DNA from 3 places in the Gordonia sp. J1A genome. Region 1 is predicted to be linked to each of the others. Evidence: predicted binding sites of a transcription regulator. Region 1 holds the regulator's gene; each other region holds the start of a gene.

Region 1 (7,193 bases):
CCCATGTCTGCAAAGCCGTGCCAGAGAGAACCCATGCCTTGAATATCGCACTTCACCCCGGGTTGTGCTTCCCTCTCAGCCGGACTCCGCGAGCCGGGCGAGACGGTCGATCGACGACGCCAGCCGTTCGCTCGTCGTCGCCCTGGCGCGGGCTTCGCGCTTGGGGTCGTGCAGTTCCGTCCAGTCGTACGTGTGCACCACACGAGTGCCGTCGGCGTGCTCGAAGAGTTCCCAACGCCAGAGATGGCCGGGCGGATTCTTCCCCACCTCCGACGGCAGCCACGCGATGAGACTTCCCTCGTCGAACTCGACGACGTGATTCTCGCGCACCGCACCGGGTTTGGTGAGCCGCATGGTGAAGACGTCGCCGACGCGGCGCACCCGCCGGCCTCGCTCGGCCGCGGTGAGGTTGTCGTTGCCGTCCCACTCGGGCTGACGGGCGGGGTCCGCGATGAGCTCGAAGATCCGGCTGCGCGGTGCGGCGACGATCCGCTCGGCGGAGACGACGCGTGCGGAGGACTCTGTTCCGGGTGTCATCACCGCATTGTGGCCCACCGTAGAATCGATGTCATCATGCCTTCCGCGATCCCGTCTCCGGACCTGTCCGCCCTGACGATCTCCTATCCGCCGGAACTCCCGGTCAGCGCCTGCCGCGACGAGATCGCCGAGGCCGTCTCCGCACACCAGGTGGTCGTGATCGCGGGCGAGACCGGTTCGGGCAAGACGACCCAGTTGCCGAAGATCTGCCTCGAACTCGGCCGCACCTCGATCGGTCATACGCAGCCTCGGCGGATCGCGGCGACGTCGGTGGCCCGGCGGATCGCCGACGAGTTGGGCACCGAGATCGGCGGGACCGTCGGGTATCAGGTGCGCTTCTCCGACAAGGTCGGCAAGGACACCCGCATCAAGGTGATGACCGACGGCATCCTGCTGCGCGAGATCGGCCGGGATCCGCGGCTGTCCGGTTACGACACGATCATCATCGACGAGGCGCACGAGCGCAGCCTCAACATCGACTTCCTGCTCGGCTATCTCAAGCAGTTGCTGCCGACCAGACCGGATCTCAAGCTCATCATCACCTCGGCGACCATCGAGCCCGACCGCTTCGCCCGGCATTTCGCCACCACCGCGGACACGGTGCCGATCTTGGAGGTCTCGGGGCGGACGTACCCGGTCGAGATCCGGTATCGGCCGCGCGAGAGCGACGACTCCGACCACGACGACCTCGATCAGATCGCGGCGATCGACGCGGCGGTCGGCGAGCTGTGGTCGCACGCCCCGGGCGACATCCTGGTGTTCCTGCCGACCGAGCGCGACATCCGCGACACGGCCGATGCCCTCCGCCGACGCAGCGAGGCCGAGATCGTTCCGCTGTTCGCCCGGCTGTCGGTCGGTGAGCAGCAACGGGTGTTCGCCCCGTCCAACGGTCGGCGGATCGTGCTGGCCACGAATGTCGCCGAGACGTCATTGACCGTTCCCGGCATCCGGTACGTGATCGATGCGGGTACGGCTCGCATCTCCCGCTATTCGACCCGCACCAAGGTGACTCGTCTTCCCGTGGAACGGGTCTCACAGGCCAGCGCCCGTCAGCGCGCGGGTCGCTGCGGCCGGGTGGCGCCGGGCATCTGCATCCGCCTGTACTCGGAAGACGATTTCGACGCTCGTCCGGAGTACACCGACCCGGAGATCCTGCGGAGCAATCTCGCCGCCGTCATCCTGTCGATGCTGTCGCTGCGGCTGGGCGACATCAACGACTTCCCGTTCGTGCAGGCGCCCGACCCGCGAGCGGTCCGCGACGGCATGGCACAGCTGTCCGAACTGGGAGCGGTCACCGGCACCGATTCCGCGTCCGCGCGGCTGACCAAGATCGGCAAGCAGCTCGCGCGGCTGCCCGTCGACCCGAGGTTGGGCCGGATGCTGGTTGCCGGACACGACAACGGCTGCCTCGATCACCTGCTCGTCATCACTGCGGCGCTGGCCCTGCCCGACGTTCGGGAGTTCCCCAGCGACAAGCGGGAGGCCGCCACCGCCGCCCATCGCCGGCACGCGGTGCCGGGGTCGGAGTTCCTCGGGCACCTCAAGCTCTGGGAGTATCTGACGGCCAGGCGCGCGGAACTCTCAAGCAGCCAGTTCCGCAAGATGTGCGAGCGAGAGTTCCTGCACTTCCTGCGGATCCGCGAATGGATCGATCTGCACCGGCAGCTGCGGCGCACCGTCAGCGACCTCAAGTGGCAGATCCCGGACACCGAGGTGGACCCGGCAGCCGTTCATCGCAGCGTGCTCTCCGGCCTGCTGACCAACATCGGTGCGCGGCAAGGCGACTCACGCGACTATCTGGGCACCCGAGGCACGAAGTTCGCGATCTTCCCCGGATCCTTCCTCGCGAACAAACCGCCCGCCTTCGTCGTGGCCGCCGAACTCGTCGAGACCTCGCGCCTGTTCGCACACACCGTGGCCTCGATCGATCCGGCCTGGGTCGAGGAGTTGGCCGGCGACCTGGTGACGCGCACCTACTCCGAGCCGCACTGGTCCACCCGCCGCGGCGCGGTGATGGCGTACGAGAAGGTCAGCCTGTACGGAGTTCCCCTGGTGGCACAGCGCCGCGTGAACTACGGGTCGATCGACCCGAAGACCTCGCGCGAGATCTTCATCCAGGAGGCACTGGTCGCCGGACGCTGGCGTAACCGTCATGCGTTCTTCGCCCACAACGCCGAGTTGCTCCGCGACGCGTCCGAGACCGAACATCGCGCGCGGCGTAGGGACCTGCGCATCTCCGACGACGAGCTCTTCGAGTTCTACGCGGCGCGCATACCGTCCACCGTGGTGTCGACACGGCATTTCGACTCGTGGTGGAAGAAGGCGGGCCGCACCGATCCGGCGCTGCTCAACCTCCGGCCCGAGGACTTGCTCGGAGACGACGTCCCCACGGCCGCCGACTATCCGGCCGCCTGGCAGCAGGGCGAGACCCGCCTGGAGCTCCGCTACCACTTCGAGCCCGGCGCACCCGATGACGGCGTGACCGCGATCATCCCCGAGCCGCTCCTGGCACATGTGCGAGACACCGGATTCGACTGGCTCGTACCCGGGATGCGCGCCGAACTCGCGACGCAGCTGATCAAGTCGTTGCCCAAGGGCCTGCGCAAGTCCATGTCCCCGGCGTCCCGGTACGCCGAACTCGCTCTCAGCCGACTCTCGGTGCGCAGCGAGCCACTGCTCACCGGCCTGGCTCGCGAGCTGTCGTCGATCAGCGGGGTCACCCTGGCTCCGCGCGATTTCAATCCGTCGGCACTCCCCCCGCATCTGCGGATGCACTTCGCCGTCACCGGCACAGACGGCGCGATCATCGCGCGCGGCGACCGGCTCGCCGCGCTTCGCACCGACCTGTCTGCCGACGCCGACCGCGACCGCCGTGCGCCCCTGCACCGCGAATGGACCGCCGACGGTCTGGGCACCCTCGCCGACTCCGAGACGGCGACCGTTGCGGGACAGACGATCACCCGCTATCCCACGCTCGCGACCGTGCCGGGACAGGGCGTACGCATCGCGAAGGCCGCCACCTCCACCGAGCGCGACGCCGGCATCGCCGCCGCCGCCGGAGAACTCCTGCGACTCGCGATCGCGCCGCCCAGCCGCAAGCTGGCGTCGACTCTGCCGCCGCCGGCCAAGCTCGCGCTGAGCCAGAGCCCGTATCCGGACGTGGACGCGTTGCTGGCCGACTGCACGGCACGGGCGGTCACCGACACCCTGGCACGGGAGCCGGAGTTGGCCGCCCTGCGCAGTCCCGGTGACTTCGGCGCGCTCTCGGCGCGGCTGGGGCCGGTGATCCGGTCGCGCGCACCCGAGTACTTCGACGCCGCCGTCGCGGCGCTCGCCGAATACTCCCCGGTGCGCCGGGCCGTCGACGCCCGGTCCGGGACTCTCGCCGCCGACGACGTCTCCGATCAGGTCAACGATCTGATCTTCGACGGCTTCGTCGGCGCGACGGCATTGGAGCATCTGCGCTCGCTGCCGCGCTATCTGACCGCCGCGCGGCTGCGCCTCGAGTCCCTCAACACCGCCGCCGGCCGGGACAACGAGGCGATGGGCGCCATCGACAGGGTGGTGGCGGTCTGGAATAGGCGCCTCGCCCAGCTTCCGGCCGCACGCCACGAGGCGCTGAACGAGTTGGTGCAGTGGCGCCTGGAGGAACTCCGCGTGAGCCTGTTCGCTCAGCAGCTCGGCACCAACGGTCCAGTCTCCGAGCAGCGGATAATCAAGGCGATCGACAAGTTCAGCTGACTGCTCGGGGCGGTGGCTGACTGCTCGGACCGGTGGCGCCGGTGCCGTGAGTGTCAGTGACGGTCGCGGCGCAGCGAATCGATCTCGCGCTGGAAGTCGTCGGCCGACTCGAACGACCGGTAGACCGAGGCGAACCGCAGATAGGCCACCTCGTCGAGGTCGCGCAGCGGACCGAGGATCGCGAGACCGACCTCATTGCTCGGTATCTCGGCCGAACCCGACGAGCGCACGGTGTCCTCCACCTGCACCGCAAGCTTCGCCAGTGCGTCCTCGTCCACCTGACGGCCCTGGCAGGCGCGGCGCACGCCCTGCATCACCTTCTCGCGACTGAAGGGCTCGGAGATGCCGTTGCGCTTCACCACGGACAGCACAGCCGTCTCGACCGTGCTGAACCGCCGCCCGCATTCATTGCACGACCTGCGGCGACGGATCACCTGGCCGTCGTCGGCGACTCGGGAGTCGACGACACGGGTGTCGTCGTTCTTGCAGAACGGGCAGCGCATGCCATGACAATACCCGCCCGCCTCAGCCGTACTGCGGGGCGATAAGCGCTTGTCCGACATGCAGTCCCGATGTCTCGAGGCCGTTCAGGTCGCGCAGCTGGGCGATGACGCCCGCGGACGGCAACTCCGGAGCGATCCGCTCAGCGAGCGCGGTGAGCGACTCCCCCGACCGGACGTACACCACGTGCGTCGCCGCCGGCGACTCCGGCGTCGCCGCATCCTGGTAGCCCGCTCCGACGAGGGCGAGCAGCCACACCATGCCGGCGAGGGTGCCGCCGACCACCGCGGCCCCGGCCCACCGGCGCCTGCGGTACACCGCGGGCGACAGCGCGGTCCGGCCGGCCGGCGGCGCATCGAACATCACTCGCCGGTCCGCGACCGGGCGACGCCGCTCGGGGCGGCCGGTCGGGAAGCACGTTCCGCTCGAGTCGCCTCGCCCCGCTCCGCGTACTCCCCGATCACGGACCAGCGAGCCACGGACCACCGGGATGTCGCAGGTCATCGCCGACGCAGTGGAGTGCACAGCGGTGGCGCGTCCGGTCGGGGCGGGTGCCGTCCTCGTGCTCATGACTCGTCTCCAATCGATCGCGTGTTCGAAGAACTCTTGTTCGATAGTTAACACGAGGGGTCCGACAAACGCCGACACGCGTCGAACAATTGTTTGAGTTTTGTGACCTACTCAACTAGCCTTTGGACCATCGATCGAACACAGCTGACGAAAGGCCCGACCGTGACCGACACGCCCGATCCGATGCTCTCCACCGCGACGCTCGAGGCCTCATTGACCCAGCGTCAGCGCGAGGTGCTCGAGGTCATCCGTCAGTCGGTCCGCGAGCGCGGCTACCCGCCGAGCATCCGTGAGATCGGCGAGGCCGTCGGACTCACCTCCACGTCGTCGGTGGCCCATCAGCTCCGCACGCTCGAGCGCCGCGGCCTTCTCAAGCGCGATCCGCACCGTCCGCGTGCGGTGAACGTTCGGGACGATCAGCGGACACCGCCCTCGGGCGGTGCCGAGGCCGACGGAGAGTCACTCCCCACGCCGACCTTCGTTCCGGTGCTCGGCCGGATCGCCGCCGGCGGACCGATTCTCGCCGAACAGGCCGTGGAGGAGGTCTTCCCGATGCCGCGCGAACTGGTCGGCGACGGTTCCCTGTTCATGCTTCGCGTGGTCGGCGAATCGATGATCGACGCGGCGATCTGCGACGGCGACTGGGTGGTCGTGCGCCAGCAGAACGTGGCGGAGAACGGTGACATCGTCGCCGCGATGATCGACGGCGAAGCCACCGTGAAGACCTTCAAGCGCACCGACGGTCACGTCTGGCTCATGCCGCACAACGAGCATTTCGAGCCCATCCCCGGCGACGACGCCGCCATCCTCGGCAAGGTCGTCACGGTGATGCGCCGTATCTGAGGCGCCCGGCCGGCCTCAGCGGGACATCACACCTCGCCGGCCAGAACCGCGCGAACCGCCTCGCGCGCCTGTGACGGACTCGTCGCGGCGATCGCGGCGGACGCCGCATCGCGGCACTGATCCATGGTGACGGTACCCAGCTTCAGTCCCACCGCGGCCGACGCCGCAGGCGCGGACGACAACGACGTCACACCCATCCCGACCAGCACACATGCCAGCAACGGATCGGCAGCCGCCTCGCCGCATACGCCCACGGGCTTGCCCTGGTCCCGACCGGCGTCCCCGACCCGCTGTATCAGCGCGAGTACCGCCGGCTGCCACGGGTCGGTGAGCGCCGCCAGCTCCGGCGACATCCGGTCCGCCGCCATCGTGTACTGGGTCAGGTCGTTGGTGCCGATCGAGACGAAGTCCACTTCGGCGAGGATCGCGTCGGCGAGGATCGCCGCCGACGGCACCTCGATCATCACCCCCGGCACCAGACCGCGTTCCCGAACCCGCGCGGCGAATTCGCGCGCCTCGTCGACCGTGGCGATCATCGGTGCCATCACCCACGGCGTCGCACGGCCGTCGTCGCGCGCCGCCTCCGCCAGCGCATCGAGCTGGTTGTTGCGGATGTCCGGATACGTCTGCACGATGCGGTTGCCGCGGACTCCCATCGCCGGATTCGGCTCGTCGGAGTGGGCGACGAACTTCAGTGGCTTGTCCGAGCCCGCGTCGAGGGTGCGGATCACCACCTTGCGCCCGGGAAAGGCGTCGATCACCTCCCGGTAGAGCTCTACCTGCTGGGCGACGGTGGGCTCGGCCGCGCGGTCCAGGAAGGCCAGTTCGGTTCGGAACAGTCCGACGCCCTCCACCGGCGCCTGCGCCGCCGACCGAGCGGACACGCCGTCGGCCACGTTGGCCAGGATCGCGACCGCGTGCCCGTCCGCCGTGCGGCCCGGCCCACGCCAGGCCGCCGTCTCGGCTGCCCGCGTCGCCGCGGCCGTCACGGCGTCCGAGAT
Region 2 (7,193 bases), 1.6 Mb from region 1:
AAACGGCTCGCCGACGACACCGACGTCATCACCTGGTTCGATCTCGGCATGGCCGGGGCGCCTCCGACCGCGGTCGTGAACTGGACGCATGTCGAGGCCGGCCTCATCACTCGTGTGAACGTCACCTTCGATCCCCGGGAGATCCTCGCCGTAGGCTGACCGCATGGCCGAAGTCACCGCGATCTGCGTCGTAGCAGCCCTGCATCCGGATCCAGGCAGTGTGGGGACCACGGCCATCGACAAGCGGCCGGTCAGCGGGCCGGTCCGGATCGGCGAATACGGGGCGTTCGCCGATGTGCAGGCCGATCGCAAGCATCACGGCGGCCCGGACAAGGCGCTGTACGTCTATGCGCAGGAGGACGCCGACTACTGGGCGGCCGAGCTCGGCCGGGAGATTCCGCCCGGCTTCTTCGGGGAGAACCTGCGGACGGTCGGAATCGATGTGAACGGTGCGCGGATCGGTGAGCGATGGCGTATCGGCGAGAAGGTGATCGTCGAGGTCACGTCGCCGCGGATCCCCTGTCAGACGTTCGCACGATGGATGGGCGAAGACGGCCGCGGGTGGGTGAAACGATTCGCTCAGGCCCGCCGCGTGGGGCCCTACCTGCGCGTCGTCGAGCGAGGAACGATCACCGCGGGCGATCCGATCGAGGTGCTGACCGTCCCGGACGCCCCCGCGATCCGGGATCTGTGAGCTCTTCGCGGAAATAGATCTCGCGTCGACCGATCAGTTCTGCCGGGCCGGGCTGTCTATCTCTATGACGGCCTCCGAGAGGGACGCCGCAGACTGCAAGGAGACCCCGATGCACAAGATGATCTTCGTGAACCTGCCCGTCGCCGACCTGGACGCGTCCCGGGAGTTCTTCGGGAAGATGGGATACACGTTCGACGACCGCTTCACCGATGAGAACGCCGCCGCGATGGTGCTGGGCGAGACCATCGTCGCGATGCTGCTGCGCCGCGACTTCTACCAGAGTTTCGTGCCCACCAAGCAGATCATCGACGCCACGACCACCAGCGGAGCGATCCTGTGCCTGAGCGCGGAGAGCCGTGAGGAGGTGGACGGCATCGTGAGCAAGGCCCTGGAAGCCGGTGCGACGGCCGGGGACGTGGAAGACCACGGGTTCATGTACGGAAGCTCGTTCTACGATCTCGACGGCCACGGCTGGGAGATCATGTGGATGGATCCGGCCGCGGTGGAGACCGGACCTGAGGCGTACGCCGCGCAGCAGCAGGCGCAGTGACGACCGGGACACCAGTGACCGCTCAGGAGCGGCGGAGGAGTTGACGAGGCGATGACCGACGACCGTGACTTCGAAGCGGCCACCAGTGCCCTGCGCGCCGAGCTTCTCGTGCACTGCTATCACATGCTGGGATCGGCCACCGACGCCGAAGATGTGCTGCAGGACGTGTATCTGCGTGCGTGGCAGGCCTTTCACAGCTTCGAAGGACGGTCGTCGGTCCGCACGTGGATGTATCGGATCGCGACCAACACCTGTCTCAACGCCCTGGAGAGCCGGGCGCGGAGGCCTCTGCCGAGCGGGTTGGGCACCGAGGCCTCCGATCCCCGTGAACCGGTGATCCCGAACCATGAGATCCCGTGGCTGCAGCCGCTGCCGGACGGCGCGCTGGGCGATCCCGCGTCGACGGTGACGGCGCGGGAGTCGGTGGGGCTGGCGATGGTCGCCGCCATGCAGGAGCTTCCGGCGCGTCAGCGCGCGGCGTTGATTCTGCGCGACGTGCTCGCGTTCAGTGCGGCCGAGACCGCCGAAGCACTCGACATGACAGTCGCGGCGGCCAACAGCGCGTTGTCGCGCGCACGCAGGGCGGTCGGCGAGGGCACCCGGCTAGAGGGTCGGCGCGTCGCGGAACTGTCCGACCACGAGCGGCAGGTGTGGGACGAGTTCTGCGCTGCTTTCGAGCGGCACGACATCCCCGGCGTGGTGGACGTGCTCGCCGCCGATGCGGTGTGGGAGATGCCGCCGTTCCCGGGCTGGTATCTCGGCGCCGAGAACATCGGAGTGCTCACCCTCAGCCAGTGCCCGGCCAAGGAAGCCGGCGACATCAGGATGATCAAGACGTCCTGCAACGGGTTGCCGGCGGCCGGGATGTTCATGCGCGACGGCGACGTCTGGCGTCGTTTCCAACTCGATGTCCTGACGATCGTCGACGGTCGGGTGGCGCACGTCGGTGCCTTCTTCGAGCCCGAACTGTTCTCGCTGGCGGGCCTGCCGGAGACGCTGTCGGGCGCCGCTGAGGACCGGTGAGGGTGGGGACTGGCTGAGGCAGATTGGCACATATGATCGATTCCCTAATGTGTTCTGTCATACCCCGTTGGTAGAGTTCTGGTAGGTCAAGAAAACATGGTTTGACCAGCTGAAACACTCGGGGGAGGTGGCAGTGATGAGCGGTCCGATCACCGATTCGATCGCGACTGTCGTTGCCACCGGTGCGCTGCCGGGGCGGCCCGCCGAACTACTCGCCCTGATCGATGCCGCGGCGGTCAAACTCGCCGAGACCTCCCTGTCGCCGGAGACCGAACCGGAACTGCTGGCCCACACACAGACTGCCGAACGGATTCGGCGACGCTGGGACGGCATCTCCGCGGCGCTGCTGGTGGAGGTCTCCGACCGCAACGCGCACCGCACCGCCGGCTATCTGAATCCGTACCAATACCTCTCACAGGGCTTGCGGCTGGGGACCCGGGAGGCGGGTCGGCGGTTGCGGATGGCTGAGGCGATCGGTGAGTTCTCGAACTTCCAGGGGCAGACCCTGCCTCCGCGCAAGCCGGCGACCGCTGCCGCGGTGGCGGGCGGGACTGTCGGCGCCGAACACGCGTTGGTGATCTCGGGCGTTTTGGCGAAAGTGCCCGGCTGTATCTCGCCGGAGGTCAAAGCCCGTGCCGAGGCGGAGTTGGCCGAGGCTGCGGCTGGGTTGAATCCGGATGATCTGGGCAAGGTCGGTGACCGGCTGCTCGCTCACCTGGACCCCGATGGTCAGGAGAGCGATCACGTCGACCGGCAACGCCAACGCGGAATCACGATCCTCCCGCAGGATCGGCAGTTGATGAGCAGAGTCCGCGGCGCGATGACTCCGGAGTTGCGGGCGAAGTTCGAGGTGATCTTGACCGCCTGGGCCGCACCCGGGATGAACAATCCCGCCGACCCGGATTCGCCGACTGGAACCATTGACGCCGACGGCATCGACGCCGAGGCTTTGGCGGCGGCGCGGGGTCGGGATCTGCGCAGTGCCGCTCAGCGCACGCACGATGCGTTGCTGGCGTTGTGTGATTACGTTCTCGCCCGCGGCGGGCTGGGTGCACCGAGTCGGATACCGGCGGAGTTGGTCATCACCGTCACCGATCAGGAACTCGCCGCGCATGCCGGAATCGCGTTGACCGCGACAGGTAGCCGTGTTCCGATCGGTGAACTCGTGCGGCTCGCTGCCGAGGCTGTGCCGCATCTGGCGGTCTTCCGGAATCACACCAGCGAGGTCCTCTACCAGGGTCGTGGTGCGCGGTGTGCGAGTAGAGCGCAGCGGTTGGCGTTGTTCGCCCGCGACCGCGGTTGCACCGCCCCCGGCTGCGACCGCCCCTTCGCGCAAACTCAGGCCCATCATGCACCGGACTGGATCACCCCGGGAGGGCGCACCGACATCGATGCTCTCGGCGCCGCGTGCGGGCGCCACAACCGCGCCGTCGGCACCAACCGCGGCCAATGGGAGACCACCATCCTCCCCGACGGACCCGATGCCGGACGCATGGGCTGGCGACCGGCCACCACCGATCACCCCTGGCGCCTGAACCCCGTCCACCACGCCGGGCAGGCACGGCACCTGCACCCACGGGAGGATCAACAAGTTCCCGTTCCGCATCGCCGCGAGCATCCGCCGCCGGAGGCCGCGGCCCAACCCGATCGCGAGTCCCGGCCGGGACACGCGGCGGCCTGAGCCGTGGTCGCGGAGAGCCTCCCGGTCTGCGCCCGGTCACCCGGCGGGCGGATGCCCTTCGTCCGGAGGGAGCTGTGGGGGATCGGCTGCGAAGCAGGCCGGATCGCCACCCGCGCCCACCACGCCGACGATGCCGCCCCAGACGAGCATCGTCAGTTCCTCGGCCAGATCCTGCGAGGTCCGGTCCGGGACGGCGATCCACTCCTCAACGGCGACGGTGGTGGCCCCGACCATCGCGCGTGCCCAAGTGCGGGCGCCGCGAGTCTGGGCGCCGCGGGCCGCGAATCGCGCCTCGAGCGTCGATTCGAGGGCCCCCGCGAAGATCTTCTCGGCCTCGGCGGCGACCGGACGGCTGCCCGACGGCCGCGCCATCGTGAACCGGTAGACATTGGGATCCGACGACACCGTCTCCACGTACACGCTGATGACGGCCTGAACCAGGCGGTAGTCGCCGATGTCGCCCGACAGCGCGTCGATGAGTCGCGGCATCACGGTCGTCTCCACATACCAGAGCGTGACGGCGGCGGCGAGGTCGTTCTTGTCGGCGAAGTACCGGTAGAGCACGGTCTTCGACACCCCGATGTGGCGGGCGATGTCGTCCATTCCGACCTCCGGGCCGAGAGCCCGGATCGCTTCCACCGTGCCCGCGGTCAGCTCGGCGCGTCGCTCCTGCTTGTGCTTCTCCCAGCGCTGCTTACGGCCGTCGGAGGCGACGGCTTCCACCGCAGGCGTCAGGATGCGTTGTTCGAGCTCGCGCGTCAGCGTCGCCGCCGCGTTGACGGCGGCGCGCGCGGCACTCGTGGGTATCGGAGGGTTCGGCATCACCTGGAAACCCTAGTAGCTCGTACGGAACACTGGACGAGTGTCGTCAACCTTGGACCATCGACAGCGCACCCCGAAGTCTCCGGCGGTGCCCGCGGGACTGACGCAGGCGGACGCGAAACGAGCCCACGACCTGCGGCGGATGAAGATCGTGGCGACCGGCCTGCTGGTCGGCGCCGCGGTGATCTACTTCTGCATGCGCTGGCTCGAACACCGGGACGGAGCGGACGTGGCCGCGTGGGTCGGATTCGTCCGCGCCGCATCCGAGGCCGGAATGGTCGGTGCGTTGGCCGACTGGTTCGCGGTCACCGCGCTGTTCCGTCAGCCGCTCGGACTGCCGATTCCGCACACCGCGCTCATCCCGCGGAAGAAGGACCAGATCGGCGACCAGCTCGGCGGCTTCGTCCAGGAGAACTTCATGACCCGCGAGGTGATCGAGGATCGTGTCGCCTCGCTCGACCTGCCGCGCAGAGTCTCCACGTGGTTCGCCGACCCGGCGAACAAGCCGCGGGTGAACGACGAGGTCTCGAGGATCTTCAAGCTCTGCTCGGAGATGCTGCGCGACGAGGACGTCGAACGCCTCATACAGGCCGCCCTCAAATGGGCGGCGGAACCGCTGTGGGCACCGCCCGCCGGGCGCATCCTCGAGCAGCTCGTCGCCGAGAGCCGTCTCGAACCGGTGATCCAACTCGCCTGCGACCGCGCGCACGAGTGGGCGCTGGGCAGTCAGCCGCTCATCGACCGCGTGGTGGACCGCGACGGTCCGGCGTGGGCACCGCGCTTCGTGACCCATCTCGTCGGCGACCGGATCTACCGCGAACTGACCGAGTTCACCTACAAGGTCCGCGCCGATCCGCAGCATGAGCTGCGGATCGCCATGCACGATTTCGTCGAGGACTTCGCCCGGGAACTGCAGGAGGACGAGGCGACGATCGCCAAGTTCGAGAACCTCAAAGAGGAACTCCTCGGACGAGACGAGGTGACCGGAGCGGCGTCGACCGCGTGGCAGGCGGGCAAGGCGGTCATCGAGCAGATGCTCGACGACCCGGAGTCGACGCTGCGTACCTCGCTCTCCGACGCGGTGGTGCAGTTGGCGGAACGGATCCGCGACGACGAACCGCTGCAGGCCAAGCTCAACGGCTGGGCGGTGCGGGCGGCCCGTCATGTGGCCGACAACTACTCGGCGGAGATCATCTCGGTGATCACCGAGACGGTCCGGGGATGGGATGCCGCGGAGACCAGTCGCAAGATCGAACTGCAGGTCGGGCGTGATCTGCAATTCATCCGCATCAACGGCACGGTGGTCGGATCGCTGGCCGGCCTGGCCATTTACACGGTCTCGGTTCTGCTTTTCCCCTGACGCGCTTGCACTTGTTAGCGCCCGGTGCGGATAATGGAATCCGGGAGGCACGAGTTTCGTATGACATCCGAGCATGATCACCAGGACGGCCAGTCCGAGACGGGAACCGTCGAGGCCATGGCCACCGCTGCGCAGGACATCGGCGAGTTCATCCGCAGTCAGCGGCTGTCCGCCAAGGTCTCACTCCGGCAGCTGGCCGAGCGAGCGGGCGTCAGCAACCCGTACCTCTCTCAGATCGAGCGCGGGCTGCGCAAGCCGTCGGCCGACGTGCTCTCGCAGATCGCCAAGGGACTCCGCGTCTCCGCGGAAGTGCTCTACGTGCGCGCCGGAATCCTGGAGGCGCGGCCGGCGAGCCCGGTGCGCGACGCACTGCTCGCCGACAGTTCCATCAGCGAGCGGCAGAAGCAGATGCTGCTGGAGATCTACGATTCGTTCCGCCGAGAGAACGGAGCGAGCGAGCAGTCGGACGGAGCGTCCGCGGCCGGCACGGTCGACGTCCTCCGGGCCGATTCGGCCGAGCCGGCGCGTGATTAAGGTGGAGTCGTGAGCGCAGCGAGTTTCGTCATCTACGCCCAGCAGTACATCCTGCTGGCCATCACCGTCATCGCGGGCGTCACCGCGGCCGTGGCCCTGGTGCACGCCGCGATCACGCGACCCGACGCCTTCACCGCCGTCGACGCGCAGACGAAGACCTTCTGGGTGGCCGTCCTCGCGGTGTCGACGCTGCTGATCTGGCTGGTGCAGGCATCGCTCGGCTTCGGACTGATGTTCTTCCTCGCCGCGATCACCGCGGTCCTCGTCTACGTCGTCGACGTCCGGGTTCGGACCGACGAGATCCTGGGCCGCTCGTGGTTCCGGAAGAACGCGTAGGGACGCGGGGACCCCACCGGTGAGCGAATACCGCATCAACGACCTCGCGCAGGTCTCCGGAGTCAGCGTCCGGAACATCCGCGTCTATCAGGACCGGGGACTGCTCCCGCCGCCGACGATCCGTGGGCGCACCGGCTGGTACTCCGACGAGCACCTCGTCCGGCTCAACCTGATCTCACGCATGCTGGAACGC
Region 3 (7,193 bases), 660 kb from region 1:
GGCGGCGACCACCGACTCGATCTCGTCGTAACGATTGTGGTGGAACTCCACGCGGTCTCCGAAGCGATGCAGACGCTCGGAGGCGATGCCGATCGCCGATGTGTCGCGGTCGATGCCGACGACGTGCAGGCCCGCCAGGCGTTCGAGGAAGTACTCTGTGTGGCCGCCGGCGCCCAGCGTGCCGTCCACCAGGACCGCGCCACCGCCGTCGGGCGACCGACGGGTGAGAGCCGGTTCCAGCAGCGCGAACATGCGATCAGCCATCACCGGAACGTGTCCGTGTTCGCCTTGCCGCGGTGCGTTCACCCCGCTCCCTCCCTGCTGCCGTGAGAACCGTGCCGATAACTTCTGGGCGTCGCCCCCTGCGACGCTCCGGAGACCACCGGCATCGATGCCGTGGAACTGCGGCGGTGTGGGCCTGCGATGAGACGGGGTCCCCGCCCGAGCGCACCTGGCGTTGGGGAAGTACGTCAGGGTCGATCGGGCCGAGGCCTCGACTCACCGCAGCAGTCGTGATCTCCGAATGTTCAATTCACGTGTGTCGACGCGATCCCGTTACAGGATCGAGTCGAGGGCGGACGATCCCGCGTTGGAGAACGCCTCCTCGTGCTGGGCCTGGTAGTCGCGCCAGCTCTGCGCGTCCCAGATCTCCAGGTGGTCGTACGAGCCGATGACGACGCACTCCTTGGTGAGCCCCGCGTAGTCGCGATGCTCGGCCGAGAGGTTGACGCGGCCCTGCCCGTCGAGCCGCTGCTCGTCGGCGCCGGCGAAGAAGTACCGCAGAAAAGCGCGGGCCTCCGGGTCGTTGCGCGACGCGGTGACCGCCTTCTCGGCGATCGCGTCGAACTCCTCTGCCCGGTACACCGACAGGCTGCGGTCCTGGCTGCGTGTGACCATGACTCCTCCTGCCAGCGCGTCGCGGAACTTCGCGGGCAACGTCAGTCGCCCCTTGTCATCGAGCTTGGGCGTGTAGGTGCCGACGAAACGAGCCACGTCGACACCTCCTCACCCTTCCGGGTTCGGCGGTTCCGGTATCCCCCTCGCCCAGTAATGCCCACACTACCCCACTTTCCACCACATTCCACCCCGCAGGCCCCACCGTTTCCCCACCATCAACTATATGCGCAGGTCAGAGTGCCTAAGCTTCACTGGATTCTCAGCAATCATTGACGTGTCGCAGCTCACTAGTGTCGTTACGAAAGGGGTCAAAAGGTAACGAAGTGACTGGTGAGACCAACCAAGAGCGGTAGGTGGGGCGTTGTGGGGAGACGAGGTGGGACGCTGTGGGGAGACGGGGTGGGACGCTGTGGGGACACCCCGGAGACAGACGTTCCCGAGATACGAAAAACGGGGCCGCATCTTCCTTTCGGAAGTTGCGACCCCGCCAGGGAGATCGTTGTCGACGCAGGGCGCGTCAGGCCGTCAGCCGCCGGTGCCGACGGCCGGTTCTACAGATCGCGGTCGTCCCGCTCGAAGCGACGGTTGAAGCGATCCTCCATCCGTCGGCTCAACGAGCCGTGACCGCTCGCGGCCTTTCCGGACTTCTTCGACGAGGAGGCGCCGTCGGGACCCGAGATCCGCCCGCGGCCAGCCATCAGGCCGAAGACCGCGGCCCCGAACATCAGCAGGAATCCGACGAAGCTGAGGATCTTCAGTCCGCCGACCTCGACGTCGACCATCATTCCGCCGACCAGCAATGCGAGTCCAGCGAGGAACCCGAGAGCGACCACGATCCGACGACGCGCGTTCGGCAAGCGCACCTTGTGGCGGGTGACGCTCGACGCGAACTTCGGGTCTTCGGCGTAGAGAGCGCTCTCTATCTCATCGAGCATGCGCTGCTCGTGCTCTGAAAGCGGCACCGCTCCTCCCTTACTGGATCGTGGCGAGGATTTCGTCTTCTCGCCTCTCTATGTCAATAGTACGAGCCCGAGCGCCCTTCGACCACCATTGGCCGACGATGCGTTCACAATCACGCCGATCATCCCGCGCACTCAAGCGACGGTTCCGCGCGCCGCCGGACGCTTCGAGGTGAGCTTCCCCTGCTCGTACGCCAGCAGCGTCGCGTCGGCCACGTCCAGGAACGCGACCGCACGGCGCTCCACGCGCGCGCAGAACGTGGAATCGACGGCGCGCACCAGCCCCGCCTCGACGTGCGAGCGCATGGTCGAGAGTTCGCCGAAATAGTCGGCGAGTTCCCGGCACTGGGGAGCACGCTCCTTGATCCGACTCCACGCGTCCGCCGCACCGCGGCGTCGGCGGACGCGGCCCGAGGGCTCGTAGATCTCCAGCACCGCGCCGGCGGCTCGGATCGCCGCGAGATAGAACAGCCGGAATCGCTCGGCCCCGTCGTCGTCCACCGACGCCGCCTGCTCGAACAGGTCCTCTGCCCGATCCAGGAGATCGCGGCTGCGGTGCACCACGTGCGGGTCGACTCCGTGATCGGCTTGTGCACCGGACACCGACGGGGCGGGTGCGAGATGCAACCCGGCGAACTGCCGCCCGGACCGTTCTGCTGACCGCTCCATCCCAACTCCTCCGTGTCGGCGCCCGGCTCTGTCGGGCTCGTGACGACACCATGACAGAGGGGTACGACAAAGAAGGTGTTGCGACGACGGGCCCGACGGCCGGCCGTCGCACGGCGCCGGCACTCCCGCGAAGACTTCGACAGCGGACCCCGTCACCGATGATCGGTGGCCCGGCGATGTCTTCCCCATCGCCGGGCCACTGGACCGCCCAACCGATACGAACATCAGTTCGACAGGCGTCAACCGTAGCCGGTGTGAACGCCGATGGGCAAGTGCCGCTACGCTCCCAGAGTCTGGCAGCCGCAGACGAATCGAGCCGACGACGAAGGGAACGGGCATGTCACTGGACGCCTCCCCGATCCGCGTCGCGCCCCTCCCGGCCGATCTGGCACACCTGTGGCTCGATCCCGCTGTGCACACCTACATCACCGCCATGCACTACCCCCGCGGAAGCGAAGCCCACCGGTTGCCGCTGTGGCGCGATCACATCGCGCGCCCCGGGTGGTCGGCTTTCGGCGCGTTCGCGACGCTGTCCGCGCTCGACTCGCTCCGGCCCACGTACTCCCGGCTGCGCGTGCGCGCACCGCTGGCGCTCTCGGATCGCGAGATCCTCGTCGGGGTGGCGTACGGCTACCGCGGTGCACCGGACCAGTGGTGGAACCGCCAGCTGTATTCGGGACTGCTACAGGCCGGAACCCGGCCCGCCGACGCGCGCGAGTTCATGCGCGACTACTTCGAACTCACCGAACTGCATGTGCATCCGGCCGGTCAGGGCCGCGGCGTCGGCCAACGGCTCCTGACATCGCTGCTCTCGGGCAGACCGGAGAGCAAGGTCCTCCTCTCGACGCCCGAAGTCCAGGGTGAGGCCAATCGCGCCTGGGGCCTCTACCGCCGCCTCGGCTTCGAGGATGTCCTGCGGCACTTCACCTTCGCCGGAGACGCCCGGCCGTTCGCCTTCCTCGGACGCCCGCTCCCTCTTCCGGACGCCGGTCCCCCGCCGCGATGACCGGCCGCCCGCGGTCCGTCCGACGCACCGATGACGACACTGCGCAGGTTGGCGCATCTCTTCTGGCACGATGAGTCGGTGACCTCGTTCCGCCGCACCGCGCTCGCCCTAGCCGGACTGTTGGCACTGATCCCCGTGCTCACCGGTTGTCTCACCAAGTCGACCACGGTCGGCGACCAGTTCTCCGGCACGGTCATCATCGCCACGTCACCGGATCAGCATCCGCAGAAGCCGTCCTTCGACATCCCGGCCTCGCTCAGCGGCCAGGTCTGGACCACCGACTTCCCGGAGAAGTCGGATGAGAGCAGTGCCGTACCCGCCCCGTCGACGCAGAGTTCGCGCCCCGGCGGACAGGCCGCGCCGTCGCCCGACGGCAAGGTCGGTTCCGAGCTCACCTTCGACAGACTCTCTGCGGGTCAGTTCAGCCAGCTCGGCGACATCATCGCCGCCGCCCTCCCCGACCCGTCCGCGACGGTCCATCTCAAATCGTCCCGCAGCGGCGACATCGTCCGTTTCCGCGGCTCGGCCTCGCTGACGGACGCCGATCCCGGCAGCGTGTACTTCTCCCTGTCGATCACGTTCGGCGGTGAGGTGGTCGCGACCAACGGTCATCAGGCGGGCGACGACACGGTGGTCTGGACGCCCACCCCGGGACAGAACGTCGACCTGCAGGCCGATTCGGAGTACGCGGATCCGGCGACCGCCGCCGTGCCCAGTTGGACCTGGTTCATGTTCCTGCTGTGCGCGATCATCGTCGCGATGGTCGTGTACGCGGCCTACCAGAATCGGGACCGCTCACCCCGTCCGGGACGCCCGAAGCGCAAGCCCGAGGCGCCGCAGTCCGACGAGGAGTCCCCGAAGCCCGAGCGCGAGACATCCGGGCGCGGCGCCGACTGACGCCGTCCGCGCGCGGTCGCCCTCTCCGGCGGACCGCACGTCTCAGACGCCGGCCAGCGCCCCGCGCGTGTCGATGCCGATGCGCTCGAGCACCTCGCTGGTCGCCTTCGCGAAGTTGAGGCTGCAGAAGTGCAGGCACGGCACCCCTTCGGAGATGAGCCGCAACGAGGCCTCCGTGCACAGGTCGATGCCGACCGCACGCACGTCGGCCCGATTCTCCTCCGGTCCGTCGCCCGCCGCCTTCGCTAGCCGTTCCTCGACCGCCGGGGGGATCTTGCTGCCGGACAGCTCGGTCATCCTGCGCGCCGAGGCCAGCGAGGTGATCGGCATCATCCCCGGGATCAGCGGCTTGGCGCCCTGCTCGGGATCGGCGGCGGCGATACGGTCGCGCAGGCGGAGGAAGTCGTCGACGTCGAAGAACATCTGCGTCACCGAGTACTCCGCGCCCGCCCGCAGCTTCCGCACCAGATTTCCGGTGTCGGCGGCGAGATTGGGCGCGCGGTGGTGACCTTCGGGGAACGACGCGACGCCCACGTGGAAGTCGCCGAGTTCTCCGATCAGGCGCACCAGTTCTTCGGCGTACGCCACGCCTTCCGGGTGCTTGACCCACTCACCGAGCGGATCACCGGGCGGATCACCGCGCAGGGCGAGCAGGTTGACGATGCCCTTGTCGGCGTACGCGCCCACCAGGCCGCGGAGTTCGTCGACGCTGTGGTTGACCGCGGTCAGATGCGCGACGGTCAGCAGCGTGGTCTCGGTCGCGAGTTCGCCCGCGATGCGCACGGTCCGGTCGCGGGTCGATCCGCCCGCACCGTAGGTCATCGACACGAAGGCCGGGTTCATTCGTTCGAAGATCCGGACCGCACGCCACAGTCGCGCCTCCTCGGCGGCGTCGCGCGGTGGGAAGAACTCGACGGAGAACGGCACCGGCCCGGAGTGCGGGTCGGCCAGACGCTCCACGACCGACTGCCCCGGGCGGGCGCGGACGTCGGAGTCGGTACTGATCGGATCGGTCACCCCAGTCATCATACGGACACCCGGCGGGCGGCCCGCGGCCGCCGATACCGCGGCTGTGCCCGCGATCACCGCCGCTGCGGCGCGTGGCCGGGCTATCGACGAGGACCGGTAACCTTGCCAGTCGTGGTCAACATTGCGCACGTGCCCGCCGCGGTCGACGAGATCCTGACGGCGTTCTTCGACTCCGGCCGGCCTGCGCTCGACGACATCTACCCCGCGGTCGCGGAGGCCGGCGACGTGCTCGCCGACTTCGTGCTGTCGGGCGGCAAACGGGTGCGGCCGCTGTTCGTCTACGCCGGCTGGCGATGCGGCCCCGAAGCGGCCGCCGACACCGGCCCCGGGGAGTCGACGGCATTGCGGGTCGGCGCCGCGATCGAGTTGATCCAGGCCTGCGCCCTCATCCACGACGACATCCTCGACCGCTCCGACACGCGGCGCGGCCGCCCGACCGTCCACCGCCGGTTCGAGGCCCTGCACGGCGACCGGGGGTTCGCCGGCGACCCCGCGCACTACGGCGTCTCGGCGGCCATCCTGCTGGGCGATCTGGCACTGGCCTGGGCCGACGACCTCGTGCACGGCATCACTCCCGCCGACGGCGGTCCCGCCGATCCGCATCCGCTGCCGCGGCCGGTGGCCGTTCTGTGGTCTCAGATGCGGACCGAGGTGCTCGGCGGTCAGCTCCTCGACATCACCAACGAGTCGTCCGGCGACGAGTCAGTGACCGCCGCGTACCGGGTGATGGAGTACAAGACGGCCGCGTACACGGTGGCCCGGCCGCTCCAGCTCGGTGCGGCGCTGTCCGGGGCCGAGGACGAGTTGTCACGCTCACTGCATCGCATCGGGCTCGATCTCGGCGTCGCCTTCCAACTGCGCGACGACGTCCTCGGTGTATTCGGAGACCCCGCGGAGACCGGGAAGCCGTCCGGTGACGACCTCGTCGAAGGCAAGCGCACCGCACTCCTGGCCGAGGGTCTGCAGCGCGCGTCGGCGGCCGGCCGAGATCTGCTGCGCGACAGCCTCGGCCGTTCGCTGTCGGAGGCGGAGCTGACCGCGGCGCGCGACGTCCTGACCGAATCCGGCGCACTCACCGAGATCGAGAGACAGATCGACGAACGCCTCGACGCGGCCCTGGCCGGCATCGACGGACTGGATGCCGGAGAGTCCGCGCGCGCCGATCTGACCTGGATGGCCCGCCGAATCACCCATCGACGGCGGTGACGGCCATGACCGCTGATTCGCACGTCGTCGTCATCGGAGCGGGGCTGTCGGGATTGACCGCCGCGGCCCACCTGCGCGCCCGCGGACACGAGGTGACAGTCTTGGAGGCCACCGACTCCCCCGGCGGCCTGGTGCGCACCGAGACCATCTCGGGTCACCGATTCGACACGGGTGCAACGGTTCTCACCATGCCCGAGTTGATCGTCGACGCACTCACCGCCGTCGGCGTCGACCGCGAGCAGGCCCTGGAGCGGCTGGCCCTGCGCCCGGTGGACCCGAGTTACGTCATGAACTACGCCGACGGCTCGTCGCTGGCGATACCGCGCGAGCCCGCGGCCATCCCCGCCGCCGTCGAGCAGGTGTTCGGGACCGAGGCCGCCGACGGTACTCGCGACCTGCTGACCTGGCTGCGCCGCGTCTACGATGCCGAGTTCGACGTCTTCATCGACCGCAACTACGACGGCCTGGCCGACCTGACCGGACCGCGCACGCGCGCCGCCGCCGCGAACCTGGTCCGGCTCGGCGCGCTC

The links. The regulator LexA, encoded in region 1, represses DNA repair genes until DNA is damaged. The targets are predictions, from matches to a motif close to CGAACANNTGTTCG.
Region 2: a site for LexA is predicted at 2,293-2,306, ahead of ACZ5QD_RS11570 (HNH endonuclease signature motif containing protein). Genes of this name have one in related genera too.
Region 3: a site for LexA is predicted at 2,744-2,757, ahead of ACZ5QD_RS07250 (SAV_6107 family HEPN domain-containing protein). Genes of this name have one in related genera too.

What each region holds. Positions count from the first base shown of each region.
Region 1 covers NZ_AP041607.1:899,254-906,446, reverse strand. Annotated here, with positions in the region: gene ACZ5QD_RS04240 (aminotransferase family protein) at 1-35, opposite strand, end outside; gene ACZ5QD_RS04235 (SRPBCC family protein) at 76-537, opposite strand; gene hrpA (ATP-dependent RNA helicase HrpA) at 574-4,278, shown strand; gene nrdR (transcriptional regulator NrdR) at 4,332-4,781, opposite strand; gene ACZ5QD_RS04220 (LysM peptidoglycan-binding domain-containing protein) at 4,804-5,349, opposite strand; gene lexA (transcriptional repressor LexA) at 5,533-6,192, shown strand; gene ACZ5QD_RS04210 (putative PEP-binding protein) at 6,219-7,193, opposite strand, start outside.
Region 2 covers NZ_AP041607.1:2,470,899-2,478,091, reverse strand. Annotated here, with positions in the region: gene ACZ5QD_RS11590 (nuclear transport factor 2 family protein) at 1-159, shown strand, start outside; gene ACZ5QD_RS11585 (MOSC domain-containing protein) at 164-694, shown strand; gene ACZ5QD_RS11580 (VOC family protein) at 804-1,244, shown strand; gene ACZ5QD_RS11575 (sigma-70 family RNA polymerase sigma factor) at 1,296-2,267, shown strand; gene ACZ5QD_RS11570 (HNH endonuclease signature motif containing protein) at 2,404-3,948, shown strand; gene ACZ5QD_RS11565 (TetR/AcrR family transcriptional regulator) at 3,985-4,770, opposite strand; gene ACZ5QD_RS11560 (DUF445 domain-containing protein) at 4,913-6,130, shown strand; gene ACZ5QD_RS11555 (helix-turn-helix domain-containing protein) at 6,191-6,664, shown strand; gene ACZ5QD_RS11550 (DUF2516 family protein) at 6,674-7,000, shown strand; gene ACZ5QD_RS11545 (MerR family transcriptional regulator) at 7,020-7,193, shown strand, end outside.
Region 3 covers NZ_AP041607.1:1,556,468-1,563,660, forward strand. Annotated here, with positions in the region: gene rsmH (16S rRNA (cytosine(1402)-N(4))-methyltransferase RsmH) at 1-306, opposite strand, end outside; gene mraZ (division/cell wall cluster transcriptional repressor MraZ) at 556-993, opposite strand; gene ACZ5QD_RS07245 (DUF3040 domain-containing protein) at 1,449-1,859, opposite strand; gene ACZ5QD_RS07250 (SAV_6107 family HEPN domain-containing protein) at 1,992-2,525, opposite strand; gene ACZ5QD_RS07255 (GNAT family N-acetyltransferase) at 2,863-3,531, shown strand; gene ACZ5QD_RS07260 (LppM family (lipo)protein) at 3,610-4,428, shown strand; gene ACZ5QD_RS07265 (methylenetetrahydrofolate reductase) at 4,471-5,454, opposite strand; gene ACZ5QD_RS07270 (polyprenyl synthetase family protein) at 5,569-6,663, shown strand; gene crtI (phytoene desaturase family protein) at 6,669-7,193, shown strand, end outside.